One region of the Acidovorax sp. KKS102 genome, then DNA from elsewhere that is predicted to be linked to it. Evidence: predicted binding sites of a transcription regulator. Region 1 holds the regulator's gene; the other holds the start of a gene.
The links. The regulator sigma-54, encoded in region 1, starts transcription at its own class of promoters, with help from an activator protein. The targets are predictions, from matches to a motif close to TGGCANGNAANCTGCTTT.
Positions count from the first base shown of each region.

Region 2: C380_RS05205 (2Fe-2S iron-sulfur cluster binding domain-containing protein) is a predicted target of sigma-54. The motif match lies at 5,950-5,967, and genes of this name have one in related genera.

Region 1 covers NC_018708.1:4,832,554-4,846,860, forward strand. Annotated here, with positions in the region: gene C380_RS22220 (class I SAM-dependent RNA methyltransferase) at 1-593, opposite strand, end outside; gene C380_RS22225 (thioesterase family protein) at 614-1,072, opposite strand; gene C380_RS22230 (RNA polymerase factor sigma-54) at 1,154-2,752, opposite strand; gene lptB (LPS export ABC transporter ATP-binding protein) at 2,752-3,513, opposite strand; gene lptA (lipopolysaccharide transport periplasmic protein LptA) at 3,570-4,229, opposite strand; gene C380_RS22245 (thiol:disulfide interchange protein DsbA/DsbL) at 4,337-4,993, opposite strand; gene C380_RS22250 (SPOR domain-containing protein) at 5,086-5,742, opposite strand; gene argS (arginine--tRNA ligase) at 5,758-7,467, opposite strand; gene C380_RS22260 (hypothetical protein) at 7,579-8,106, shown strand; gene C380_RS22265 (PsiF family protein) at 8,188-8,481, shown strand; gene C380_RS22270 (DUF2214 family protein) at 8,577-9,023, opposite strand; gene C380_RS22275 (dicarboxylate/amino acid:cation symporter) at 9,196-10,566, opposite strand; gene C380_RS22280 (PAS-domain containing protein) at 10,807-13,476, shown strand; gene C380_RS22285 (hypothetical protein) at 13,645-14,307, shown strand, end outside.
Region 2 covers NC_018708.1:1,140,366-1,154,672, reverse strand. Annotated here, with positions in the region: gene C380_RS05240 (ABC transporter substrate-binding protein) at 298-1,326, shown strand; gene C380_RS05235 (2-oxoglutarate and iron-dependent oxygenase domain-containing protein) at 1,340-1,753, shown strand; gene C380_RS05230 (isopenicillin N synthase family oxygenase) at 1,954-2,616, shown strand; gene C380_RS05225 (VOC family protein) at 2,613-3,029, shown strand; gene C380_RS05220 (isopenicillin N synthase family oxygenase) at 3,122-4,117, opposite strand; gene C380_RS05215 (nucleoside deaminase) at 4,567-5,082, shown strand; gene C380_RS05210 (TetR/AcrR family transcriptional regulator) at 5,156-5,812, shown strand; gene C380_RS05205 (2Fe-2S iron-sulfur cluster binding domain-containing protein) at 6,003-6,305, shown strand; gene C380_RS05200 (NAD(P)H-dependent oxidoreductase) at 6,331-6,918, shown strand; gene C380_RS05195 (amidohydrolase family protein) at 6,942-8,282, shown strand; gene C380_RS05190 (RidA family protein) at 8,279-8,755, shown strand; gene C380_RS05185 (creatininase family protein) at 8,785-9,648, shown strand; gene C380_RS05180 (ABC transporter substrate-binding protein) at 9,734-10,738, shown strand; gene C380_RS05175 (ABC transporter ATP-binding protein) at 10,810-11,652, shown strand; gene C380_RS05170 (ABC transporter permease) at 11,649-12,569, shown strand; gene C380_RS05165 (FAD-binding oxidoreductase) at 12,671-14,056, shown strand; gene C380_RS05160 (urease accessory protein UreD) at 14,148-14,307, shown strand, end outside.

The sequences.
Region 1 (14,307 bases):
TTGTCGCCGTGCGGGTCCCAGCCACTGGCGGCGATCATGGCGGCGGCGAGGGTTTCCTTAAGGGGGGCATCGCCCTTGTCCTCGCGCCAGCCGCGCTTGAACAGTGGCTCGCCCGAGGTGTCGATGTAGAGCGTGGCTTCGTCGGTGGTCAGGTGCAGGTGGATGCGCACGTCGGGCCACTGGGTGTTCACATCGGGGCGCACGCCGCTCTTGTGGCGGAAGCGGTCGGCCACGGCGTCTTTCACCTTGAGGCCCGCGAAGTTCAGGCTCTGCAGCGGGCTGTGCTGGGCCGTCACTTCGACCTTGAAGGTCTGGCGCGTGGTGAACCAGATCTCCCAGGCCACATCGCTGGCCATGTTGTAGAGGTCGTTCTCAGACCGGTATGGGCGGTGGGCCAATTGCACCAGTACGCGCTGGGCCAAGCGGCTGTGCAGGTTGAGCTGCATGGCCTGGCGCCACGAGGCGCGCAGCAGCACACCACCCCGGCCCACCAGCAGGTCTTGCCCCGTGAGACCGGTGATGCCATGTACCTCGTCGGCCAGAAAGCCCTCGACGCCTGCGGCGCAAGGGAGAAAAAGTTGGAGTTGGTTCATGTCGATGGGGAGGATACGCGCTAGTGCTCGGCGGGGGAACCGGGCTCCCCCGCGCGGGCCAGCAGCAGCCGGCGGATGGAGTCGGGGATGGGTGCGACCTTGCGGCTGGCCTTGCCGATGAAGACGATACCGATCTTGCCGCGCGCCACTTCGCGGCCTGAGGCCTTTTCGGTCATGCAGAACACCAGGTCGAAGCCGTAGCGGTTGAAGTCCGCCGGGGCCATTTCCACCCGCATGGTTTCGCCGTGGAAACCTTCGGACTTGTACTGCGCCACTATGTCGCCCACCACGATGGAAAGGCCGCCCACATCGGCCTCTGGGTAGCCCAGCGACTGAAAGAAGCGCACCCGCGCTTCGGACACCAGGCTGAGCAGCTGCGCGTTGTCCAGGTGTCCGCCCTGGTTCACATGGCTGATGTAGATCTGCAGCTCGGTGGCAAAGCCGAAGTGCGCGGGGAGGTCAAAGACGATGCGGGCCATGGTGGGCTGCGGTGGGTAATACGGAAACAACAGAAAAGACTACGGCGGCGCAGGCGGGCAGTGCGCCACCTGCCGAGGCGGCTACAACGCTTTGCGCAGATTCGCTGGCGCGATCTTGAGCGCCTCGCGGTACTTGGCCACGGTGCGGCGGGCGCATTCGATGCCCTGCTCCTTGAGCATCTCGGCGATCTGGCTGTCGGACAGCGGCTTGGCGGGGTTCTCCGCCGACACGAACTGCTTGATCAGTGCGCGCACCGCCGTGCTCGACGCATTGCCGCCCGTTTCGGTGCCCAGGCCCGAGCCAAAGAAATACTTCAGCTCGTAGGTGCCGATAGGCGTGGCCATGTACTTGGCGGTGGTGACGCGGCTGATGGTGGACTCGTGCAGGCCCAGTTCGTCGGCAATGTCGCGCAGCACCAGCGGGCGCATGGCCAGTTCACCGTGGGTGAAGAAGTTCTTTTGCCGCTCGACGATGGCGCGCGACACGCGCAGGATGGTGTCAAAACGCTGCTGGATGTTCTTGATGAACCAGCGCGCCTCCTGCAGGCGCTGCTGCATGCCCTGGTGGCCTTCGCCGCCCTTGTGGCCGCGCAGGGCGCCTGCGTAGATGTCGTGCACGCGCAGGCGGGGCATCACGTCGGGGTTGAGCTGCACGATGAAGCTCTGCTGGCCGCTGCCATTGGCGCGACCGGCTTTGCGTACGATGACGTCGGGCACGATGATGTTGCGCTCCACGTCGGCAAACTTGCGGCCCGGGCGTGGTTCCAGGCGGGCGATGAGTGCCATGGCAGCGCGGGTGCGCTCTTCTCCAGCCACGCCGCCTTCGCTGCACAGCTGCGTCAGGCGGCGGATGTCCCGGCGCGCCAGCATCTCCAGCGGCTGCTGGCAGATGCGCAGAGCGGTCTGCACCGTGTCGGGGTCAGCACTGCTGTCCTCATCGGCAGCCAGCGCCGTGAGCTGCAGCGTCAGGCATTCGGCCAGGTTGCGCGCCCCCACGCCAGTGGGCTCCAGGCTTTGCAGCAGGCGCTGGGCCACGGTGAAGCGGTGCACCAGTTCTTCGATCTGTTCCAGGTCGTCGGGCCCGGCGAGGCTGATGGCGAGTTCTTCCAGCGGCTCTTCGAGGTAGCCGTCGTCGTTCAGCGATTCGATGAGAAAACGCAGCGCGGCCATGTCTACTTCGGACAGGCGCAGCGACAGCGCCTGGCGGTGCAAAAAGGCCGTCAGCGACTCGTGCGATCGGGCCAGCTCGGTGGCATCGGCCTCGTCGCCTTCCGCGTCGTTGCGGGTGCGCGCTGGGGCGTCGCCGCCCCACTCGGCATCGTTGGGCGCCATCTCGACGGTGCCGTCGCCGCTCCAGTCGGGCTCGTCCGAGCCCCCCCCGGAGATTTCAGCGTCGTTTTGGCTGTCAGCGCCAGTACTGCTTGCGCCAGCAGCTCCTGAAAACATAGCATCATCTGCGCTGTAGTCGTCGGCCTGCGCGGGCGTATCGGCGGCTTCCAGGCCAAATTCCTCGCGCGGGGCTTCGTCGACACTGCGTTCGAGGAACGGGTTTTCGTCGAGCATCTGCTCGACTTCCTGCGACAGTTCGAGCGTGGACAACTGCAGCAGCCGGATGGACTGCTGGAGCTGGGGGGTCAGTGCAAGGTGCTGCGAGACGCGCAGCGACAGTCCAGGCTTCATCACATGCGGAAATGCTCGCCCAGGTACACGCGGCGTACTTCGGCGTTGTCCACGATCTCGGACGGCGTGCCCTGCGCCAGCACGCGGCCGTCGCTGATGATGAAGGCGTGGTCGCAGATGCCCAGCGTCTCGCGCACGTTGTGGTCGGTGATGAGCACACCAATGCCGCGCGCCTTCAGGAAGCCGATGATGCGCTGGATCTCGATCACTGCGATGGGGTCGATGCCGGCAAAAGGCTCGTCCAGCAGGATGAAACGCGGCTGGGTGGCCAGGGCGCGGGCGATCTCGACGCGGCGGCGCTCGCCACCGGACAGCGCCAGTGCGGGTGAGGCCCTCAGGTGGTCCACGCGCAGCTCTTGCAGCAGGGCCGTAAGGCGCTCTTCGATGGCATCACGCGACAGCGGCTGGCCGTCGTCGGCGCGCTGCAGTTCCAGCACGGCGCGCACGTTTTCTTCGACGGTGAGCTTGCGGAAGATGGAGGCTTCTTGCGGCAGGTACGACAGCCCCAGGCGCGACCGGCGATGGATGGGCATGTGGGCCACGGACTGGCCGTCGATGCGGATGTCACCCGCATCGCTGCGCACCAGGCCCACGATCATGTAGAACGATGTGGTCTTGCCCGCGCCATTAGGGCCCAGCAGGCCCACGACTTCGCCTTTTTGCACCTCCAGGGACACGTCCTTGACGACCTTGCGGCTGCCATAGGACTTGGCCAGGTGCTGCACCTCCAGGCGGCTGCCCGAGTGCGAATCGGGCCCCAGGCGGCTGTTCGCAGGGGTCGCTGGGGTCTCGGGACCGGTACTCACCACGGGCCCGCTCACTTGGCGCCGCCGCCAAGAGTGTTGCTGGGGCGCAGCGCCGGAGCGGGCGACTCGGGCGCCTTGGCGGGGGCTGCCGTACCGGGCGGCGGGTCCTTGGGTGCCAGCACGGCGCGCACGCGGCCGCCAGACGTGGGGGCGTCGCCGGCCGCAGCCGAAGACGCAGGCGCCTTCTGGCCATCGACGGTGAACACGTCGGTGAGGTTGTTGTAAACGATCACGGCGCCGGTGATCTCGTCGTTGAGCACCGACCCACGGTAGCGGCGCAGTTCGGCGCGGGTGATGAAGCGCACGTTGTCGGCCTTGCCGTCGTATTCGATGACTTCGCTTTCGCCTTCGATGAACTCGTCCGGCGCTCCGGCCACGGTGTCGCGCTTCTGGCGGAAGAACGCCCGTTTGCCCGCCTCGGCCGTGACCACGCCGTACTGGTAGCCGTCGGCGTCCTGGCGCACATCCAGCCGCGCGCCGCGCAGCACGATGGTGCCTTTGGTCATCACCACGCGGCCCGAGAACACGCTGGTCTGCTTGAGTTCATCGTGGCGCAGGGCGTCGGCCTCGATGTTCATGGGCTTGGCACGGTCTGCCTTTTCGGCATGTGCCATGCCCGCAAGGCCGGACAGGGCTGCGAGCACAAGGAGGGGGAGTAGGCGGTGGGTCATAGGGCACGAATCTTGCAATGATTGTAGCCACCCGATGGTACCTACCCCGAAAAAAAGCCCGCATCCGCGGGCCTTTGGGACAGCTTGCCGACAGGGTCGGCCACTGGTCAGGCTTTGCGCGCTGTGGCGGCCAGGTATTCGACCACCTGCAGCACGGTCTGCATGCTGCCGGCCATCGTGCCGTCGGTGTAGTACTTGCCCGCCACACCCATGGATGGCACGCCTTCGACACCGTACGCATCCTGCAGCTGCGAGGCACGACGCACCTGGTTGGCGACGCTGAAGGAGCCGTAGACCTCCTTGAACTTGGCCACGTCCACGCCCTGCTGGGTCACCCAGGCCAGGATTTCGTCGTCCTTGGCGAGCTTGGCCTTTTCCACGTGGATGGCGCGGAAGACCTTGGCATGCAGGGCTTCGAGCTTGCCCATGCCTTCGAGCGTGTAGTACAGCTTTTGCTGGGGCACGAAGCTGGCGTTGAACGCCACAGGCACGCGGCGGATGGAGAGGTCCTTGGGCGCGGCCTTGACCCAAGCGTCCAGTGTGGGCTCGAAGGCGTTGCAGTGGGGGCAGCTGTACCAGAAGAACTCGATCACATCGACCTTGCCGGCCGGGGCATCCGGGGCGACGGGCTTGTCCAGCCGCTTGAAGTCCTTGCCCTCCTTGAACTGGCGGGCTTGCGCCATGGCGGGGTTGGCCACTGGCAGCGTCAGGGCAGAAGCGGCAACCGCCGAGGCGGCGGACAAAGAAAACTCACGGCGTTTCATGACAAAGACTCTCCTGGTTCAGGTATGCGGGATGTGAGACATCCCTTTACAAAAAGTTCAGCCCTGGCGGTGGCGCCGCTTTTGCAAGCGCTTCAGCGCTGCACGCGCACGAGCGCCGATTCCAGCCCGGCGCCGTCGAGTTTCTCTTTGAGCACCTCGGCATCGTCCCGCTTGGTGAAGGGGCCGATGCGCACCCGGAACACCGCCCGGCCATTTTGCTCACGCTCGCTCACGCGGGCCTCCCAGCCCAGCATGGCCAGCTTGGCGCGCTGGGCGTCGGCGTCGGCCTGGGTGCGGAAGGCACCAGCCTGCACAAAGTAGTCAAACGGGTCCACGCTGCCCTTGGCGGCTGCCTTGGCCACGGCCAGATCGCCCAGCGGGTCTGCGCCCGGCTTGCTCTCTGCCTTGGCCTCGGCTTTCGCGTCTGGCTTGCTCGCGGCAGGCTTGGCGGCCGATGCGGCGGCGCGCACCTCAGGCGCCGGTGCCGATGCAGGAGCTGACGCAGCTGCGGCCACCGGAGGCGCCGCAGGGCGGGCCGGGTTCTTGCCATACAGCGGCGAGTTCGGGTCCCAGTTCTTGTTCTTCTGGGACTCCGCAGCGTCCATGTCTGCGCCTCGGCCGTTGCCCTTGTTCAGGAACGGCACCGGCACCTTGGTCACGTACACGGCCACGGCCAGCGCCGCGCCCAGGCCCACGATGACCCCGACGATGAAGCCGACAATGGTCCCGCCCGTCTGTTGCTTTTTCATATTGGTAGTAACTGCTTACATTCTGGCCGGGGCCGACACGCCCAGCACCGCCAGGCCATTGTGCAATACCTGGGCGGTGGCAGCGACCAGCGCCAGGCGCGCCTTCTTCACCACCTCGTCGTCCACCAGGATGCGCTCGGCATCGTAATAGCTGTGGTAGCTGGCGGCCAGGTCGCGCAGGTAAAAGGTCACATCGTGCGGCGCCTCGCCCTCGGCAGCGGCCGTGAGCATCTCGGGGTACTTGGCCAGCTGCAGCATCAGGGCCTGGGCCTGCGGGCCTTCCAACGCCGACAAGTCCACGTCCTGGAGCGACGCCACGTCGCCACCACCCGCCTCCTGCCAGGCGCGCAGCACTGACTGGATGCGCGCATGGGCGTACTGCACGTAGTAGACCGGGTTGTCGTTGTTCTGCGCCACCGCCAGGTCCACGTCGAAGGTGTACTCGGTATCGGGCTTGCGGCTGAGCAGGAAGAAACGCACCGCGTCCTTGCTGGTCCACTCGATCAAATCGCGCAGCGTGACATAGCTGCCCGCCCGCTTGCTGATCTTGACCTCTTCACCGCCCTTGACCACGCGCACCATCGTGTGCAGCACGTAGTCGGGGTAGCCCTTGGGGATGCCCACATCGGCCGCCTGCAGGCCGGCGCGCACGCGTGCAATGGTGCCGTGGTGGTCTGTGCCCTGGATGTTCACGACCTTGGTGAAGCCACGCTCCCACTTGGCAATGTGGTACGCCACGTCGGGCACAAAGTAGGTGTAGGTGCCGTCCTGCTTGCGCATGACGCGGTCCTTGTCGTCGCCGTAGTCGGTGCTCTTGAGCCACAGCGCGCCGTCCTGCTCGTAGGTCTTGCCGTTGGCGATGAGCTTGTTCACCGTGGCCTCGACGCGGCCGCTGGTGTACAGGCTGGACTCCAGGTAGTACTCGTCGAACTGGAGGTTGAACGCCTGCAGGTCCTTGTCCTGCTCGTTGCGCAGGTAGGCCACCGCAAATTGGCGGATGTTGTCATAGTCGTCCACGTCGCCATTGGCGGTGAACTCGCGGTCATCGGCCTTCACGGTGGCCTTGGCCTTGAAGGCCTCGGCAATGTCGGCGATGTAGTCGCCGTTGTAGAAGTTCTTGGCCAGCGGGTTGTCGCTGTCGGTGGGCCAGCAGTCGTCGCCGGGCTTGAAACCCTTGGCGCGCAGCTGCGTGCTCTTGGTCAGCGTGTCGATCTGTACGCCCGCATCGTTGTAATAGAACTCGCGGTGCACCTTCCAGCCCTGGGTGCTGAACAGGTTGCAAATCGCATCGCCCAGCGCGGCTTGGCGGCCGTGGCCCACGTGCAGCGGACCCGTGGGGTTGGCCGACACGAACTCGACCAGCACCTGCTGGCCGTTGCTGGCCTGATAGCCGAAATGTTCACCGGCCGTCAGCACCTCACGCACCACTTGTTGCTTGGCGGCAGGTTGGAGGCGGATGTTCAGAAAACCCGGACCCGCAATTTCAATGGCGGACACCCAGCGTTGAAAAGCAGGCGTGGCTTCGAGCGCGGCCTTGAGCTGCTCGCCCAGAGCGCGGGGGTTGAGCTTGAGCGGCTTGGCCAGCTGCATGGCCGCAGTGCAGGCGAAGTCGCCATGGGCCGCCACCTTGGGAGATTCAAAGGCTGCCTTGGCGCCAGCGCCGGGGGACAGGTTTTCCAGCTCGGCTGCGAGCGCAGCGAGCAATTCATTTTTGGCTGTGAGCATCGGCGGATTTTACGGGCCCGCCAACAGCGGGGCGCCAGACGCACCACCGGGGTGGCGTCCCACAGCCAAAGGCACAATAAGTTGCTGTGCCCTTTCAACCGGAGATTGCACATGCCACCCCAACCCATCCTGCTCTACCGGCGCCGCTGGACCCTGGTGTTTCAGGTGCCTTTTGTGTTGCTGATGGCGATATGCCTGGCGTTCTCGCTGTATGGGGCTTTGGCATCGAACGACCGGCTGCTCACGATCCTCTGTCTGTGTGCCGCGTTCGTCTCCTTCTGTGTGGGCGGAACCCTGGGCCGGTCCGCTCTGGAGGCCTACCGGGAGCAAGACCCTGCAATTGTCATTGATGCCACCGGCATCACCGACCTGCGCCAGGACGACCCGCACACCGTGCCCTGGGAGGCCATGGAACGTGTTCACCTGGACGACTACGAAGGCGTGATCCTGGTCAAGTTGCGACCCGGCCACAAGGACTCTGCGCTGGGCGTGATCATCAAGACACTCAAACGCTGGCAGCAACGGGGTGATGTGGTGTTTGCCCTCGGCGGGCTGGCGCACGACCCCCGGCAAATCCAGACGGCACTGAAAGCCTTTCACGCGGCAGCGGCCACCAAGCCCCGTACAAGGTTGTCATGACTTGTGCGCGTTGTCGCACGCCATGTTCTATGGTGCAATGCCGTCGGGACCCCCCATAACGCATTCACACCAGGAGATTCCATGAAAAAGCTTCTTTCCCTGACTGCACTCGGCCTGGCCCTCACACTGGGTGCGGGTGCTCACGCCGCCGAAGACGCCAAGGCCCCCACCAAACAGCAATCGAAGATGGCGACCTGCAACAAGGACGCTGGAGACATGAAGGGCGACGAGCGCAAGGCCTTCATGAAGACCTGCCTGAGCAACAAGCCCGCCACCCAGCAGGACAAGATGAAAACCTGCAACGCCGACGCCAAGGCCAAGACGCTCAAGGGCGACGAGCGCAAGGCCTTCATGAGCGAGTGCCTGAAGAAGTGACGTAAGTTCACACCCGGTGCACCATCACCGGGGTCGATAAGCAGAAGCCCGCCGGCATCCAGCCAGGCGGGCTTTTTTAATAGGGATATGTCCGCCTACCAGCCGCGCGCCCAGAACACTGCAATCACGGCCACCACGGGCAGCACATGCGACTGGATCATCACCAGACGGCGCACCCGCGCGACTTCTGCGGCGGGCGGCAGGGCGCCAGTGCTGCGCAGGTTCTGGCGCCAGCGGCGAAACGCAGCCGAGGGCACAAACGACAGCACGACCATGGCCAGCACCAGGGTGATCTTGATGTGAAACAGGGGCTGCGACAGGTACCACGAGGCGCCCTTCACGCCCCAGATCAACCGGGCCAGGCCGCTGCCAATCATCACCGCCCCGGCCACACCGTAGATCACATCCAAGCGGGCCAGGCGCTCGACCACGGCAGCATTGAGCCACTCGATACGGCACAGCGCCGCCTGGCTGGACAGAAAAACCACAAAGGTCAGGATGGCCAGAAGGTGAAAGGCGGCCAGGATGGCTTCGAGGGTCATGGTGCGGATTCCTTGTAGCGCCCGAGGCCACTGCGCAGCTCCAAGCGCTCACAGTGCCATCCGGCAGGGCCACCATTGTGCGCGATGGCGCGGGCCAGACCGCTGCTAAAAAAAGCGGCGCGGGCCCGAAAGCCCGCGCCGCTGGCAGCGCTGATTCAGCAAGTACCCGCCATCAAGCCACGGTGCGCGCCACCGTCGCCACAGGCACATCCGCCGGCACCACGGGGGCCGAGGCCGCAGACGCCGGGAGCGGCAGCGGATGGCCGTTCATCGCCGCGTCCAGGCGCTCCTGGTCCAGCGCGTTCTCCCAACGCGACACCACTACCGTGGCCACGGCATTGCCGATGAAGTTGGTCAGCGATCGGCATTCGCTCATGAAGCGGTCCACGCCCAGAATCAGCGCCATGCCAGCCACGGGCACTTCGGGCACCACGGCCAGGGTGGCGGCCAAGGTGATGAAGCCCGCGCCCGTCACGCCCGCCGCGCCCTTGGACGACAGCATGGCGACGAGCAGCAGCGCCACCTGGTGGCCCAGCGTCAACTCGGTGTTAGTCGCCTGGGCGATGAACAGCGCGGCCAGCGTCATGTAGATGTTGGTGCCGTCCAGGTTGAACGAGTAGCCCGTGGGCACCACAAGACCCACCACCGACTTGCTGCAACCCGCCTTTTCCATCTTTTCCATCAGCGACGGCAGGGCGGATTCCGACGAAGACGTGCCCAGCACCAGCATCAGCTCGGCCTTGAGGTAGCGGATCAGCTTGAACACCGAGAAGCCACACAGGCGCGCCACAAAGCCCAGGATCACCACCACAAACAGCAGCGAGGTGACATAGAACGAGCCCACCAGCCACGCCAGGTTGACCAGCGAGCCCAGGCCAAACTTGCCAATGGTGAACGCCATGGCACCAAACGCACCCAGAGGCGCGGCCTTCATCACGATGCCCACCACCTTGAACACAGGCGTCGTCAGCGCGTCCAGAAAGTTCAGCACCGGGCGGCCTGCCTCACCCACCATGGCCAGGCCAATGCCGAACAGCACGGCCACCAGCAGCACCTGCAGGATGTTGTCGCCCACAAACGGGCTCACCAGGGTCTTGGGGATGATGTCCATCGCAAAGCCCGTGAGCGTCATCTCGTGCGACTTGGCCACGTAGCCCTTGACGGCCGTCTGGTCCAGGTCGGCCACGTTGATGTTCATGCCCGCGCCGGGCTGCACCACGTTGGCCACCACCAGGCCCACCACCAGGGCCAGCGTGGAGAAGAACAGAAAGTACGCCATGGCCTTGCCGAACACGCGGCCTACGGTGGAGAGCTGCGACATGCCCGCGATGCCGGTCACGATGGTCAGAAAGATCACCGGGGCGATGATCATCTTGACCAGCTTGATGAACGCGTCGCCCAGCGGCTTGAGCGCCTCGCCATAGGACGGCTCGAAATGGCCCAGCAGCACGCCCAGCACGATGGCGAACACCACCTGGAAGTACAGTTGCCGATAGAAAGGCAGCTTCAAGGTCGAGGCTGCGGGAGCGGAATGGTTGTGCATGGAACGGGTCTCCTGGGGTCACGGGTCTGCACCACCGGGGTGCCTCCGGCGCGCTTCAAGGGTGCCGTTTGTACCGCTGCACTTTGTTTCAGCCGATAACCTATTGGTATTAGTCGCCCGACGCCCCAGAGGAGAGCGTCGGCGCACCATAAGGGTAACTACCTAGCCTCTGAAGCCCCCTGGAACCGGTACGGCACACTCCCCACCTGCACCAGACTGGTTTCAGAACTCCGTTTTTTCATGCCCACGCCCCGCCTTCGCCAGTTCTGGACGCTGCTCCTCCTGCTTGCAGGCACTGCGGCCAGCATGTTTGCCGCCGGCCAGTGGGCCTGGCACCGGTCCTTGCTGGACGAAAGCGAGAGCGTGCAGCGCCAGCTGGCCCTGTACGGGCAAACGCTGGCACAGCGCATCGACCGCTACCGCACCCTGCCCGAGGTGCTGGCCCTGGACGCGCAACTGCAGGACGCGCTGCGCCGCACCCTGAGCCCGGACGAGGTGGCGCAGCTCAACCGCAAGCTGGAGCAGGCCAACGGCGCCAGCCAGTCGTCCACCCTCACCCTGCTCAACCGCGACGGCCTGGCCGTGGCAGCGAGCAACTGGCGCACGGCCACCAGCAATGTGGGTGTGGACTACAGCTTTCGCCCCTATGTGCAGCAGGCGCTGGCCCAGGGGCGCGGCAGCTTCTACGGCATCGGCGTGACCACGGGCGAGCCGGGCTACTTCCTGTCGCAGGCCATCCGCGACGAGAGCGGCCACATCCTGGGGCTGGTGGCCATCAAGATTGCGCTGCAGGAGCTGGAGCGCGAATGGCTGCAGACCCCCGACATCGTGCTGGCGTCGGACGCGCATGGTGTGGTCTTTCTGGCCAGCCAGGACGCCTGGCGCTACCGCCTGCTGGAGCCGCTGGACGACGAAGAGCGCCGCGAGCTGAACGCCACGCGGCAATATTCCGACCAGCCCTTGCGCCCGCTCGACTATCGGGTGGACGACCACCTGGACAACGGCGGGCGGCTGGTGCGCGTGCAGGCCTTGCCCGACATGCCCGCCCCACCCGGCCGCATGCTGTGGCTGACCCAGCCCCTGCCCGGCACGCCCTGGCAACTGCACCTGGTGCATACCACCCACAGCAGCATTGCCGACAGCCGCTGGGCGGCCGCAGCCGGGGGCGGCGGCTGGCTGGCCCTGTCGCTGCTGGTGCTGTTTGTACGGCAGCGCCAGCGCCTGGCCCGCCTGCGCCAACGCAGCCGCCAGGAGCTGGAGACCGTGCTGCAACAACACGCGCAGGAGCTGCGCACCGCGCAGGACGGCATCGTGCAGGCGGCGCAGCAGGCTGACATGGGCCTTTCCCGCAGTCTGGAACACCTGCCACAGGGGGTGGTCATCATCGACGCCGACCTGAAGCTGGTGGCGTGGAACTCGCGCTATGTGCAGCTGTTCCGCTACCCCGCCGACCTGATGCAGGTGGGCCGCCCCATCGAGGACCTGATGCGCCACAACGCGCGCCGGGGCCTGCTGGGCCCGGGCCCGGTGGAAGAAGCCATCGAACGCCGCCTGGCCCACCTGCGCAGCGGCACCCCGCACCTGCACGAAAGCGCCAAGGAAGACGGCACCGTGCTTGAGATCCGTGGCAACCCGCTGCCCGAAGGCGGCTTTGTGACCAGCTACGCCGACATCACCAGCTACAAAAACGCCGCGCGCGAGCTGCGGTCCCTCGCCGACGCGCTGGAGCAGCGCGTGGCCGACCGCACCCGCGACCTGGACGCTGCGCGGCGCGAGGCCGAGCAGGCCAACCGCTCCAAAACCCGCTTTGTGGCCGCCGCTGTGCACGACCTGCTGCAGCCCCTGAACGCCGCGCGCATGTTCACCTCGCTCTTGCGCAGCCACCTGCCGGGCGACGCCGAGCGGCACGCGGTGGACAGCATCGACGGCGCCCTGGCCGCGCAGGACGCCATCCTCAACAGCCTGCTCGACATCTCGCGCATGGAGTCGGGCCAGTTCGACGTGCACATCCACGACGTAGCACTGGGCCCGCTGCTGCAGGTGCTGGGCCACAACTTCGGCGTGCTGGCCGAAAGCCAGGGGCTAAAGCTGCGCTGCGTGCCCACCCGCGCCGTGGTGCGCACCGACGAAAACCTGCTGCGCCGCATCCTGCAGAACTTTGTCTCCAACGCCATCCGCTACAGCCGACGCGGGCGCATTGTGGTGGGCTGCCGCCGCACCGGGGACCATGTGCGCATCGAAGTGCACGACCAAGGCCCAGGCATCCCCGAGGCATTGCAGCGCGAAATCTTTGAAGAATTCCGCCGCCTGGACGAAGGCCGCGCCGACGACCGGGGCGCAGGCCTGGGCCTGGCCATCGTCGAACGCCTGGGCCGCTTGCTGGGGCACGAGATCGGCCTGCGCTCGCAACTGGGGCGCGGCAGCGTGTTCTGGGTGTGTGTGGCGCTAGGCAACCCCGCCGCCGCGCAGCAGGCTGCGCCCCCCGCCACCACGCAGCAACCCGCCGACGACGCCCCCCTGCAAGGCAGCAGCGCCTGGGTCATTGATGACGACGGCCCCACCTGCGCCGCCACGCAGGCCCTGCTGCAGCGCTGGGGCTGCACGGTGCCACTGGCCGCTGGCGCGCCCGAGGCCCTGGCCGCTGCCCTACCCGGCATGGCACCACAGCTGGTGCTGCTGGACGTGCACCTGGGCACGGGCCTCCACGGCCCCGAAGTGTTCGCGCAGCTGTGCCAGCGCTGGGGCCAGACACCCGCCGTGATCCTGGTCACTGCCGAGCGCGACGCCACCCTGCGCCGCCAGGCCGCCGAGCGCGGCTGGGGCTTTCTGGCCAAGCCGGTGCGCTCCCCGGCGCTGCGGGCGCTGATGAGCCAGACACTGCTGCGGCTGGGGGAAAGCAATAGAAAGTAAGCCCTGTCGCGTGCAGACAGGCAAGCCGGCTGGCAAAAGACCAAGACAGCGCCCAAAGCAGCGCAGGCTCTCGTAAAGTACCTTGCCACCAAAACACCCGAGGTGCCGCCCGCGCCACGCAGACACTGCAGGACGGCCACCACCCACACCGAAGCGGAGGACGGAAAGATGAGCGAAGCGATTCTGTATGCGATGGATGCACCGCGTGCCAAAAGCGCAGACGCGGCGGCAGACTTTGTGGAGAAATGGCAGGACAGCAATAAGGCCCCCACCGCGCGCATCGCGGCCTTCTTTGAGCACCTATTGCAAGCCTGGCCGACAGACGGCACCGGAAGCGCCATCTGGTACGAAGGCTTTGACCACAACCCGCCCGCAGGGCCGGTGCTCGCCATGGCGTTCGAGTTGCGCGAGTTCAACACCGACCGGCTGCAGCAGCTGCGCGCCATGGCCCAGGCCCATGGCGTGCACATCTTCGACCCGGAAGGCCATGTGCTGTACCTCGCCAATGGCAGCGAAGCTCGGGCGCCGTCGTTGGCCACCCCGGAACCCGGCGCCCCCGTCCAATGCCCATCTGGCTTGCGCTTTGACGGCGTTTACGAGACGAAGCGTGAGAAGGGCTGGACCTACCTGTGCTTCACGGCCGACGGAAAGATCTTCTGGCAAAGCACCGGGGGCCGCTTCCAGGCCCGCGCTGCGATGGAGAGCTTTGGCACTGGCGACTCCTTCATCGTCAAAGGCACCTACAAACCTGGTGACAACGCGTTCAGCGCACGGCTCAAAGCCTCGTTTGGCGCGTTCAAGATGAATGGCGTGCTGAAGGCAGACGGCTTG
Region 2 (14,307 bases), 1.5 Mb from region 1:
CGCAAGGGTGTTCGGGTATAGCCCACACGATGGGATCGCATGGCACAGATCCTGCAAATACATCGACGCCAAGAGTAGAAGCGTTCAGCGGCCACCGCCCGGAAATTGCTCTTGAAGCATGCAATGGACTGACGCCACCCACGGGCGCGCAGGACTGTGCGTCTTCAGGAGGCCGCTTCCCCCACCTTGCAGCCCCAGCGCCCTGTCGGTTGATTGCATGCACCCCGTCCGGAGGGGTGTGAAGCCTGGCTTTTCACTCCCCCGTGGTTATCCGCCAACGACCAGGAGTGCTCCACCATGCAACGCCGTTCCCTCATCCGCGCCACTGGCGCCGCCGCCCTGCTGTCTGCCACACCGTTTGTGCGCGCCCAGGGCAATCTGCAAAAGTTCAAGTTCAACCTGGGCTGGAAGGTTGAGGCCTCGGGCGCAGGCTTTTTGCTGGCGCAGCAGCGCGGCTACTACAAGGATGCAGGCCTCGATGTCACCGTCGACACCGGCAACGGGTCTGCCTCGGCCATCAGTCTGGTGGCGGGTGGTGCCTATGACGTGGCATCGGCCGACCTCTCGACCATGATCGAGTTCAACACCGCCAATCCGCAGTCCAGGCTGGCAGCGGTCGCCATCCAGTACGACCTGAACCCCAACTCGGTCATGGTGCGCAAGGACGGCGCCATCAAGAAGCCCGCCGACCTGGCGGGCAAGACCATCCTGGGCCAGCCCTTCAACGCTTCGCGCAAGCTCTTTCCCGCCTTTGCCAAGGCACAGGGCTTTGATGGCAGCGGCGTGAAATGGGAAAACGTGGCACCCGACATCGGCGACACACGCTTCGTCAAAGGCGATTTCGACGCAGCGGCGTACTTCTTCTTCACCGGTCTGCTCAACCTGAAGGCGCGGGGCCTGACGCCGGATCAGATCACGGTGTTCCGCTTTTCGGACTATGGCCTCAAGTCGTATGGCAATGGGCTCATTGCCAACGCCAAGAGCATGCAGGACAACCCGGATGCCATGAAGGCCTTCGTCAAGGCCACCACGCGCGGCTGGGTCGATGCGATTGCTGACCCGCGCGCCGGCGCTGCCGCCATCAAGGCCCGCGAGCCCCTGGCACATGAAGAGATCGAGTTCGAACGCCTGCAGCTCATCGTGGACGGCACCATGAAGACCGCCGAGACACGCACCAACGGCTGGGGCGCTGCCACCCCTGCGCGCCTGCAGGCCACCATCGATGAGACCGTGGCCGCCTTTGGCCTCAAGAGCAGCCTGGCGGTGGCCGACATCTGGACCGACCGCTTCCTGCCCGCAGCCGCCGACCGCAAACTCAAGGCCTGACCCGGGGAAAGCCATGGGCATCCCCCTCATCGACCTCAGCGGCGCCCTGCAGCCGGGCGCGCCGCGCAGCCCTGCCGTAATGGCCGTGGCCGCCCAACTGCGCCAGGCCTGCATGGGCGCAGGGTTCTTCTACGTGCGCCACCACGGTGTGCCGCAGGACATCATTGGGCGCCAGTTTGCCTTGGCGCAGCAGTTCTTCGACCTGCCGCTGGCATCCAAGGAAGCGATTTCGCTGCACCACTCACCCGCGATGCGGGGCTACGAAAGCCTGGGCGGGCAGACCCTGGACGCAAATGCACGCCCGGACCTCAAGGAGAGCTTTTACTGCGGGTTAGGGCCTGTTCGCCCTATTTTTTTCCAGTGCGAAGGCCTCCCCCGCCACGCCAATCGAGGCGCGCGACGACGCCAAGGCCGGGGCCTTGGCTAGGAACGCAACGACGAGTGGTGTGGCCGGGGAGGCCTTCCCTTCGGGTTGCGATGCCCAAGGGCCATCCGCGGCGTTGCCAAGCCTCACTGGGGCCGCACCCCAGCTTCGTTTGGCGCCTTGCGCATGGCCCTTGGGCATCGCAACACATCTGGAAAAAATAGGGTGAACAGGCCCCAAACTACGCGGCAGACCATCCGTACGTGCAGCGCGGCTACCACTCCTACGGCAGCAACCAGTGGCCTGAGGGGTTGCCCGAGCTGGCCACCCAGAGCCGCACCTACATCGCCGCCATGCGGCAACTGGCCCTGCGGCTGATGCAGCTGCTGGCGCTCTCGCTCGACCTGCCAGAAGACTATTTCGACCACACACACCAGAGCCCCATGCTCACGCTGCGGCTGCTGCGCTATCCACCCCATCCTGAGAGCGCCGATGCGCTCACCTTTGGCGCGGGCGAGCACACCGACTGGGGAGCCATCACCCTGCTGGCCCAGGACCACCATGGCGGTCTGGAGGTGAAGCTATCCACCGGCGAATGGGTGGCCGCCACACCCATCGAGGGCGCGCTGGTGGTGAACCTGGGCGACATGATTCCGCGCTGGACCAACGGGCTGTACCGATCCAACCCGCATCGCGTGCGCAACGTGCACAGCGGGGGCGCACCGCGCCACTCCATTCCTTTTTTCTACACGCCCGACTACGAGGCCCAGGTAGTCCCCGTCCCCACCTGTGTGCCTGCCGGTGAGTCGCCGCGCTTTGCACCCTGCACCGTGGGCGAGCACTTGCAGGCCATGTACCGCAAGACCTACGGCCTGGGTCAGACCACCACATCCACCACCCCGGCCAGCGCAGAGGTGATGGCATGAGGCTCTGGTTCAACCTGCTGTGCCAGGACATCGAGGCACAACTGCAGTTCTATCAAGCCCTGCTGCAGTTGCCCGAGGCGCCGGGGACGCGCTCGGCCATCTACCGGGCGGTGGAGACCGAGCACTTCCAGCTCGGCTTCAACGCCCCCGAGGCCTATGCCCTACTGGGCCTGGCTGACCGGCAGCCCGGTGCCACCTTGCCGTCACCACGCAGCGTGACAGGCTACGCCACCTTCATGCTGGACATGCCAGATGCCGTGGACGCTGCCAGCGAGAAGGCAAAAGCTCTGGGCGGGCAAATCATCAAGCCACCCTACGCCACCTACTACGGTCAATGGCAGGCGGTGCTGGCGGACCCGGAGGACAACGTGTTCCGGATAAGCGCTGTGGGCGTGCCCCGCAACGTTGCTTGAGCCGCCCCTACCCGGCAAGGCCAACAACGGCAGTGCCCGCCAAAGCATGAGCGGGGTGAACCAACGCCCACCCCTGCGCCATCCATCGCGCCTCAATAGGCCTTGAAGTTGGCCGCCACCCGCTGGTTCAGGTAGTCGCCCGCGGCAATCGCGGGGTACTTCTTGCCCGGCCCTTCGATGATGGCGTCGCGGTTGGCCTGCGCAAAGAAGGCGATGCTGTAGCGCGGCCCCATGTACTCGCCGGGCAGCGGGTTCTTCACGCGGTGGAAGTTGCTGGGCAACTGGTCGTCGCTCCAGCGCATCAGCATGTCGCCGATGTTGCAGGTGATGGCCTGCTCGTCGGGCTCCACCGAAGTCCAGGCCTGGGTGTCCATCTCCTTGCCTGGGCACACCTGCAAGCCGCCCTGGCCCTGGCGCTGAAAGAGCAGGGTCAGGCAATCAAAGTCGGTATGCGCCCCGGCGCGCCACAGGCCCAGGTGGGCTTGTTGCTCGGGCGGGGTCGCAAAGTAGTGCAGCAGGCGCAAGGTGCTTTGGTAACTGGCCTGCGCAGGGTCGTGCGCGCGGGCAAAGAAGGCCTCGTCAAACCCCAGCTTCCACGCAAAGCACGACAGCACCTGCATGGCCACCTGCCAGCACTGGCCTTCGAAGGCGAGCATGGTGGCCTGAAAGCCTGCCAGCTCCTCGTCGGTGGGCCACAGGCCCGCCATGTGTGGGCGGGTGATCTGGTACGACTCCTTCTGGTCCGGCGTGCCGGTGGAGGGGCGCACCTGTGCGCGGCTCTCCCAGCCCACATTCAGCGCTTTCTTGAGCGGGTACTGCGCCTTCACAGCGTCGGGCAGCGCAAAGAAGCGCTCGGTCATTGCAAAGGCGTTGTGCACCTCGGCCAGGTCAATGCCGTGGTTCACGATCTGGAAAAAGCCAACATCGACGGCGGCGTGCCACAGCTGGTCGGCAACCTCGGTCTTGCGCCGCGCAAACTCGCTGAGGTCGATACGGCGGATTTCGCGGCTCGCGGTTTCCGAGCCCATCGCGCCCATGCGCGTTTCTTTTTGCAGCTCGGCGAGGTCGTAGGTGGCGGTGGTGGTCATGCAGTTCTCCTGAAGACAAGTGGAAGGAAGAAAGGCCCTCCCGCTGGGTGCTTCAAGAGTGGGTGACACCGCCTGCGGCGGCCGTCCTTTCAACCCTTGAAGCCACGGTGTGCCAACGCACACCGCTGTGCGCACAGCGGGCTTCAAGAGCAATTTCCGACTGGCATTGCCCCGTGCAGGATGGCACAGGGACAACGCAGTGAACGCTTCTACTCTTGCCAACAGCGATGCAAGAAGAATGCCCACGCGCCTTGCATGTGTGCCAGCGCAAAGTCAGAGCACTTGTGCACAGCGCGTCCAAAGCCATGCATACATGTCACTGATTGTGATTGGCATGCCAAATGCATAGCGCCCTGCACCACAACGGCGGGCATGCAGACAGTCCGGCGTTGCACAACGACAGCCACCCACCCACCATCGACAGAGACACCTACACCATGCACGCGCTCATGTCTGCACCCCCAGCCAGCTTTGACGACCCCACGCCCATCAACGACACCGACGGCACCTACCTGCGCCAGGCCATCGCGTGGTCGTGCACGGCCCGCGCGCGCGGCAACCGCCCGTTTGGTGCGGTGGTCATCAGTGCCGAAGGGCGCCTGCTGGCCGAGGCTTACTGCAACACCACCGAGACCGGCGACTGCACCGGCCACGCCGAGACCAATGCCGTGCGCCAGCTCAGTCCGCGCGTGGGGCGCGATGCCCTGGCCAAGGCCACGCTGTATTCGTCGGCCGAGCCCTGCGTGATGTGTGCGGGCGCCATCTTCTGGTCCGGCATCGGGCGCGTGGTGTTTGGCATTGACGCCGAGCGCCTGCGCGTGTTCCGGGGCGAGCGGGCCGAGCAGCGCGACGCCGAGCTGTCGTGCCGCGACGTGTTTGCCGCCTCGCCCCACGCCATCGAATGCATCGGCCCGGCACTGGTCGAAGAAGCCAGCGCACCCCATATCGGGTTCTGGAAAGTCTGACCCGTTGCTGCGCGGGCAGAATCTGCAACGCACACCCTGCCATCGCCCGTCCCCCATGCCTCGCACCAAAGCCATGACCGAATCCGAAGCCGAAGCCGCCTCCGGCGCGCTGCTCAGCCGCGCCAAACAGGGGCGCGAACGCATCCTGGGCGCCATCCGCGACGCGGCCATTGCCGAGTTCAGCCGCCATGGTTTCAAGGGTGCATCCACCAAGGCCATTGCCGAGCGCGCAGGGCTCACCAAGCCCCAGCTGCACTACTACATCAGCAGCAAGGAAGAGCTGTATGAAGAGCTGCTGTACTCGGTGCTCAACGGCTGGTCGGGCGCCTTCATTTTCGACAGCAACAGCGACGACCCCAAGAAGGTGTTGAGCAGCTACGTGCGCAAGAAGCTCGACTACGCGCTGGACAACCCGGGCCTGTCGCGCATCTTCACCACCGAGGTGCTGGGCGGTGGGCGCAACCTGGGCAAATACTGGCCCGTGGCCGTCAAGTCCACCCAGCAGAAGGTGGACCTCATCAACCGCTGGATTTCTGAAGGCCGCATGCGCGCCGTCAACCCCACACTGCTGCTCATGCAGATCTGGGGCATGACGCAGCACTACGCCGACTACGGCGTGCAGGTGCACATCATGCTGGGCCTGGCGCCCGACGAACCCATCGACCGCGAGCCCATCGTGCGCGAACTCACCAGCTTTGTGCTGCTGGGCTGCGGCCTCGCACCAGACTAAAGCCCCACGCCCATTTCTGGGCATGGTCCACGCTCCAAAGGGCCTGCGGGGCGTGATGCGCACCAGCAAGCGGCGCAAATCCGTCGCGATAAGACCGCGTTGATCCACCACAAAGACGTTTGACGGGTTTTTGTGGCTGGCACAGCCTTTGCAATAGTTTGACCAATCGATCAAATCACATGGTCAAACAATGCAGACAGCCCCTGACACCGCCAGCGCCACCCGCACAGAACACACGTTCGAGCTGATCCTGCAGCGCAGTCAGATGCGCTTGCCTGTGGGCCCCGGCGAGAGCATGGCCGACGTGCTGCAGCTCGCTGGCGTACCGCTGGAAACCCTGTGCGAGCAGGGCGTGTGCGGCACCTGCGTGACCCGCTGGCTGGACGGCGAGCCCGACCACCGCGACAGCTGCCTGAGCGCAGCAGAGCAAGCCACCCACGTCGCCGTGTGCTGCGCACGCAGCCACGGGCCCACGCTCACGCTCGACCTCTGAACTTCAACAAAAAGGAAGCCCCGCCATGCGCATCCTCGTGATCTATTGCCACCCGGTAGAGACCAGCTACAACGCCGCACTGCACACCGAGGTGGTGCAGCAGCTGCGCGGCGCGGGCCATGAGGTGGACGACTGCGACCTATACGCCGAGGGCTTCAACCCCGTGATGACGCGCGAGGAGCGCCTGGGCTACCACGAGGTGCCCAGCAACCAGTGGCCCGTGCAGGGCTATGTGGACCGCTTGCTCTGGGCCGAGGCGGTGGTGTTCTGCTTTCCCACCTGGTGCTTTGGCATGCCGGCCATGCTCAAGGGCTTTTTCGATCGCGTGCTCATGCCCGGCGTGGCCTTTGACATCAGCGACCCACACAACGTCAAGCCCTCGCTCACGCATATCAGGCGCATCTCTGCCGTGGTCACCTACGGCCGCCCCCGCTGGACGGCCCTGTTCATGGGCGACCCGCCACGCAAGTCCATCACCCGCTACATGCGCCTGCTCACCGGCGGCAAGGCGCGGGTGGACTACCACGCCTACTACCACATGAACGTGGCCACCCCACCCCGGCTGGCAGCCTTCAAGGCCCGCGTGGGCCAAGCCATGGCGCGCTTTGCATAAGAGCAATTTCTAAGGGCCACAGCATGCACGCATCCAGCACTCCCGACCACATCTTGCGAGCAAGGTTGCCGCGCTGGCTGCTGCCTTGCGCGTGGCCGCAGCAGGGTCACCACCCCGCACTGGCCGACCTGCACCTGGCCCAGGGCCGCATCGTGCAGGTGCTGCCCCATGGCACCCAGCCAGCGCCCCACGGCACGGTGTGGGACGTAGCAGGCGCGCTGGTGCTGCCCGGCCTGGTGGATGCGCACACCCACCTGGACAAGGCCTTCACGCTGCCCCGCATGGGCGTGGTCCAACCCGGCCTGCTGGGCGCCATCGAGGCCATGATGGTGGACCGCCAGGGCTGGACCGAAGCCGACATCCACGCCCGCGCCAGCCGCGCGCTGCAATGGGCCTATGACGCAGGCACCGCACACCTGCGCACCCACTGCGACTGGTGGGAGCCCGACGCGCAGCCACTGGCCTGGAACGTGTTGCGCGCACTGGCCCACGACTGGGCCGACCGCATCACGCTGGAGCGCGTGAGCCTGATCCCCTTGCACCTGTATACGGACCGCAGCGCCGCCATGCAGCTTGCGGCCACAGTGGCCGCCAGCGGCCCTGGTGTCTTGCTGGGCGGCTTTGTGCATTCCACCAACTGGGACCCGCAGGCGCTGCGCCATCTGTTGGAAGCCGCACAACACCACGGGCTGAACGTGGACCTGCATGTGGACGAAGAACTGCACCCCGGCGCCCAGGGCTTGGCGACCACCGCCGCACTGCTCAAGGAGCTGCGCTTTGAAGGCCATGTGGTCTGCGGCCACACCTGCGCGCTGGCGGCACAGGACGAAGCCACGGCCCTCGCCACGCTCGATGCGGTGGCACAAAGCCCGATCACGCTGGTCACGCTGCCCATCACCAACCTGCTGCTGCAGGACGCCACCACCGGCCGCACACCGCGCCAGCGTGGCCTGACGCTGGTGAAGGAAGCCCGTGCACGCGGCATACCGGTGCTGGTGGCCAGCGACAACGTGCAAGACCCGTTCTGCCCCGTGGGCAGCTTCGACCCACTGGAGGCCCTTGCCACAGGGGTGCTGGCGGCGCAGCTGGATGCACCGTTTGACCAATGGAGCGAATCACTGTGCCGCGCCGACTGGCTGCGCACAGGCCGCACTGGCACCACCGCGCTGCCCCTGCAGCCTGGCACGGTGGCCGACCTGCTGGTCTTCACGCAGGCCGACCACTGGGGCTTTCCGTCCCGCACACAAGGCGCGCAGGGCCGCGTGGTGCTGCGCCAGGGCCGCGTCGCCAGCGGCCATGCACCGGCTGCCTGGCATGTACCCACCCACGTGCCCAACACCTCATCCGCAAGGAGCCTCGCATGAGCCCCACATCTGCCACCGCACCTGCACCGGGCATCGCCCAGCCCCTGGCCCGCTACGCCGCATGGCGCCGCGCAGGCGACTTCATCTACCTCAGCGGGATCATCGCCGTGGACCCTGCCGCCAGCCGCATCGTGCGCGGCTATGCCGACATCCCTGACGAGGCCGCCACGCTGATTGGCCGCACCGGCGAGTTCAGCAGCGACATCAAAGAGGGCCCCATCCTCGCGCAGAGCTGGTATGTGCTCGACCGCATCCGCCAGACCATCGAGGCCGCAGGCGGCCAGATGTCCGACGTGTTCAAGCTGGTGCAGTACTTCAAGAACCTGGACCACTTCCCGCAGTACAGCCGCGTGCGCAAGCTGTTCTTCCCCGGCGAGCCCCCCGCATCCACCGTGGTGGAAGTGAGCGGCATGTTGCCCACGCCCGACATCCTCATCGAGGTGGAGGCCACGGCCTACCTCCCTTTGCGCTGACAACGCCCTCCTTCACGAAAGAACCACCCATGCTGCACGGCTACAACCCGCCCCACCGCTACCTGCCCTACCTGAGCTGGACCGAGATCGCCGACCTGCCCGACAAGGAGAACACCGTCATCGTGCTGCCCACGGGCGCCACCGAGCAGCACGGCCCGCACCTGCCCTGTGCGGTGGACACCGTGATCAGCGCTGGGGTGGTGGGCCACGCGCTGGCCCGCCTGCCGGCCGACGTGCCCGCGTTTGCCATGGCGCCCATCACCTACGGCAAGTCCGAGGAGCACCTGCACTTCCCCGGCACCGTCACGCTGAGCGGCGAAACCCTGCTGGCCACCATGAACGAGGTGGGCGAGTCGGTGTACCGCGCGGGCTTTCGCAAGCTCCTTTTCGTCAACGGCCACGGCGGCCAGCCGCAGGTGATGGAGATGTGCGCCCGCGAGCTGCGGCTGCGCCATGGCGACTTCATCGTGGTGCCCAGCTTCACCTGGCGTGTGCCGCACGTAGCGGGCCAATTCCTCTCCGACAAGGAAAAACGCTTGGCCATGCACGCAGGCCACGGCGAAACCGCACTGATGCTGGCGCTGGCCCCTGACACCGTGCACATGGAGCGCGCGGTGGTCAACTACCCACCCGTTTTTGACTCGCCCCTGCTCTCACCCGACGGCCGCCCGGCCTGCGCCTGGAGCGCACGCGACTTTGGCCCCAGCGGAATCATTGGCGACCCGCTGCCCGCCACGGCCGAGCAAGGCCACGCCATCCTCGACTCGCTGGCCGTGAGCTGGGCCGCCGCCATCACCGAGCTGCACAAACTGCAGTGGGCGCCGCGCGCTGAGCCCACCTGGGGCCGCGCCCATCACACCGGCCACATCGAGCACCCGTCCGCACTGGCCTGAAACCTGCGAACGCTACCGCCAATCCTTTGCGCCTTTCCTTTCGTTGTCCCTTCGTTCCACCTCCACCCCCTACCGGAGTACCACCATGATGAAGACCGCCTCCCGCATTTCCAAACTTGGTGCAGCCGCGCTGCTCGCTGTTGGTGCCGTCGGCACCATGTCGGGCACTGCCCACGCGCAAGAGAAGTTCACCTACATGACCAACTGGTACGCGCAGGCCGAGCATGGCGGCTTCTACCAGGCGGTGGCCACGGGCCTGTACAAAAAGTACGGGCTGGACGTGACCATCAAGATGGGTGGCCCGCAGGTCAACATCGTGCAGATGATGGCGGCCGGCCAGGCCGAATGCGTGATGGGATCGAGCGACCTGCAGATGATCCAGATGCGTGAAGGCGGCGTGCCCGTGGTCAACGTGGCCGCAGTGTTCCAGAAGGACCCGCAGGTGCTCATCGCCCATGAGGACGTGAAGAAGTTCGAAGACCTCAAGGGCAAGACCATCCTGATCGCATCCTCGGCCCAGCGCGGCTACTGGCCCTGGCTCAAGGCCAAGTACGGCTTCACCGATTCGCAGACGCGCCCCTACACCTTCAACATCCAGCCCTTCGTCGCCGACAAGAACAGCGCCCAGCAGGGCTACCTGACCTCTGAGCCGTTTGCGATTGCCAAAGCGGGCGTCAAGGCCAACACGCTGATGTTCAGCGACCATGGCTACCCCGCCTACGCCACCACCATCTCGTGCATGGAAAAGACGGTGAAGGACCGCAGCGCCGCCGTGGCCTCGTTCGTGAAGGCGTCGATGGAAGGCTGGAAGAGCTACCTGGCCGACCCGGCCCCCGCCAACGCGCTCATCAAGAAAGACAACCCCAACATGACTGACGAGCAGCTCGCCTACAGCGTGGCCAAGCTCAAGGAAATGGGCATGGCCACCGGGGGCGACGCAGCCACCATGGGCATCGGCATCATGACCGACGCGCGCGCCAAGGCCAGCTACGACTTCCTGGTGGACGCCAAGCTCATCGACCCCGCCAAGGTCAAGCTGACCGAGACCTACACCACCGCCTTCGTCAAAGACCTCAAGGTTCTGCCCTGAGCCCTGACAGCCCTGAAACAGCGGCCGGTGCGCTCACTTGCACGCCCGGCCGCATCCATCGAAAGGCGACCATGACATCCCCCGCTGAATCTCCGCCGCTGGCACACGCCCAGGCACCGCTGTCCCATACCACGCCCGCCGTGGAGGTGCTTTCCGCCGAAAAAACCTACCCCAACGGCACGCAGGCCCTGCTGCCGGTGGACCTGACCATTGAGGAGGGCGAATTCGTCACCCTGCTCGGCCCCTCGGGCTGCGGCAAGAGCACGCTGCTGAAAATGGTGGCGGGGCTGCTGGAGCCCACCGACGGCCGCCTGCACCTGTGGCGCAAGCCCGTGGCGCAGCTGGACGAAAACGGCAAGAAGATGGCGTTTGTTTTCCAGTCGCCCACGCTCATGCCCTGGGCCAGTGTGCAGACCAACGTGCGCCTGCCGCTGGACCTGGCGGGCGTGCCGCGTGCCGAGGCCGATGCGCGTGTGACCGAAGCGCTGGCGCTGGTGGGCTTGTCCAAGTTTGCCAAGGCCCTGCCCCGCGCGCTGTCGGGCGGCATGCAGATGCGCGTATCGATTGCGCGCGGCCTGGTCACCCAGCCCGACCTGCTGCTGATGGACGAGCCCTTTGGCGCGCTGGACGAAATCACGCGCCACAAGCTCGACGCCGACCTGCTCGACTTGTGGCGCAAGAAGAAGCTCACCGTGATCTTTGTGACGCACTCGATCCACGAGGCAGTGTTCCTCTCCAGCCGCGTGGTCATGATGGCCGCGCGCCCCGGCCGTGTGGTCGAAGAGTTCCGCATCGACGCCCCCTACCCCCGCACGGCCGACTTCATGGTGTCGCCCGAATTCAGCCGCTACGCCAAGCTGCTGCAAGACAGCCTGCTGCGCGCCAGCGTGGACACCGAGGAGACCGTGGTATGAGCACCCCTTTCCCTTCCGCACCCATCGCGTCGCCCGTGGTCACCGCGCACCCCGCAGCCGCCTCGCGCTCGGCGCCTGCACCAGTCGCTGCCATACCTGGCACCAAGACCACGCCCAAACGCCCGCCGCTCATGGCCCAGCCCCGCGTGCAGCGCGTGGTCTACCCCGTGCTGGTCGGCCTGGTGCTGATCGCGCTGTGGCAGGGCCTGGTCACGGCCATGGAGCTGCCGCCCTACCTGGTGCCCTCGCCCATCCTAATGATGAAGACGCTGTTCACCGACTGGGCGGCCCTCGGCGGCTCGTTGTGGGTCACCGTCAAGATCACGGTGCTGGCCTTTGTGGTGGCCACGGTGGCGGGGGTGCTGATCTCGTTCCTGTTCGTTCAGAGCAAGCGCATCGAGACGGCGCTATTCCCCTACGCCGTGCTGCTGCAGGTCACGCCCATCGTGGCCGTAGCGCCGCTCATCATCATCTGGGTGAAGGACCCGACGGCATCGATGGTGATCTGCGCCGCTCTGGTGGCCCTGTTCCCCATCATCAGCAACACCACGCTGGGCCTGCGCAGTGTGGAGCCGGATCTGCAAAGCTACTTCCAGCTCAACCGCGCCACGCGGCTGCAGACCCTGCTGCGCCTGCGCATCCCCAGCGCCCTGCCCTACTTCTTTGGCGGGCTGCGCATCTCCAGCGGCCTCGCGCTCATCGGCGCCGTGGTGGCGGAGTTTGTGGCGGGCACCGGGGGCCAGGGTGCAGGGCTGGCGTACCAGATCCTGCAGGCCGGCTTTCAGCTCAACATCCCGCGCATGTTTGCTGCGCTGCTGCTGATCTCGCTCACCGGCGTCGCGCTGTTTGTGTTGATGGCATGGCTCACCCGTGTCGCCCTGGGCGGCTGGCACGCCAGCGAAACGTCGCACGACTAGACCTTTCACCCCCATCGCCAACACACCGCGCGCAGCCACTGGCGCGCGGCACGGGCTTCCTTTTGCCTAAAACGGCCACCAGCTGCCAAGGAGATACCGACATGACCACCACCGCCCAACAACTGCCCGACCTGCTGCCCGACCTGGACTGGATTGCCGACCCGCTGCGCGTGGGCCGCCTCTCACAGGACTTTGCCTGGTTCAGCCCCGTGCTCAAGCGAGACCTGGCAGGCAAGCGCGGCGACATCGCCGTGCGCCCGCGCACCGAAGCAGAAATCCGCCAGGTGGTAGCGGCCTGCGCCAGTGCTGGCATTCCCCTCACCGTACGCGGCAGCGGCACCGGCAACTACGGCCAAAGCACACCGCTGCATGGCGGCGTGATCCTGGACCTGTCGGGCTACAACGCCTTTGGCTGGGTGCGTGGCGGCGTAGGCCGCGCGCAGTCGGGCATCCGGCTGGCGGAATTTGATGCGCAGGCCAAGCCCCACGGGCAAGAACTGCGCTGGCTTCCCAGCACCTACCGCAGCGCCACGCTGGGCGGGCTGTTTGGCGGCGGCTTTGGCGGTGCGGGCTCCATCAACCACGGCCCGCTGGCCGCGCCCGGCAATGTACTGGCCGTGCGTGCGATGACGGTAGAGCCCGAGCCCCAAGTCATCGAACTGCGTGGCCCCGAGGCCATGCTGCTGCACCACACCTACGGCACCAACGGCATCGTGCTGGAGCTGGAAGTGGCCCTGACCCCCGCTGTGGAGTGGACCGAGTGCATCGCCACCTTCGAGCAGTTTGACGCCGCGCTGGAGTTTGCTGACCGCTTTGGCAGCGCCCCCGGGCTGGAGAAAAAAGAGGTGTGTTTTGTGGCTGCCCCCATCCCGCAGTACTTCACCAGCCTGGCAGAGCACCTGCCCGCCGACCAGCACGCCGTGCTGCTGCTGGTGGCACCGCACTCCGAAGCCGGCATGCGCGACATGGTGGCCCAGCACGGCGGCCAGGTCACCTACCGCAAGACGGCCGATGAAGTGGCCAGCAGCCACAAGACGCTGCTCGAATACACCTGGAACCACACCACCCTGCACGCCCTCAAGGTGGACAAGGGCCTGACCTACATCCAGAGCGGCTTTAACCCCATGCACCGCCTGAAACAGGTGAAGGCGCTGGAGGCCGCGCTGAAGGGCGAGGTAATGATGCACCTGGAGTTCTTGCGCACCAAGGAAGGCGCCTTCAACTGCAGCGGCCTGCAGATCATCCGCTACACCACTGAGGAGCGCCTGAACCAGATCATGCAGATCTACCGCGACCACGGCGTGCAGATCAACAACCCGCACGTGTACATCGTGGAAGACGGCAAGCAGAACCACCTGGACCCGGCCGTGGTGGGCATGAAGCGCCGCTTTGACCCCCAGGGCCTGCTCAACCCGGGCAAGCTGCGCAGCTGGTACACGGCCGAACCCACAGCCCCCGTGCAGACACCCGTACGCCAAACAGCGTAGAGAAAACGGGTGGCGTGCACCCACCCGCAGGCCTCTACCGCTTGCCTGCAGGGCATAATCAGCTACTCATTTCGTAGCAGACCATCACCCCATGCCCTGGCACGCCCGCCTTCAGCTCGACTACACGGCAGAACACAACGCCCGCACCGTCGCCCGCTATGAGCACAACGGGCCGCTGCGCATCCTGCAAAGCCTGTACCCCGAGGGCGACGCCATCTGCCACAACGTGCTGGTGCACCCGCCAGGCGGCC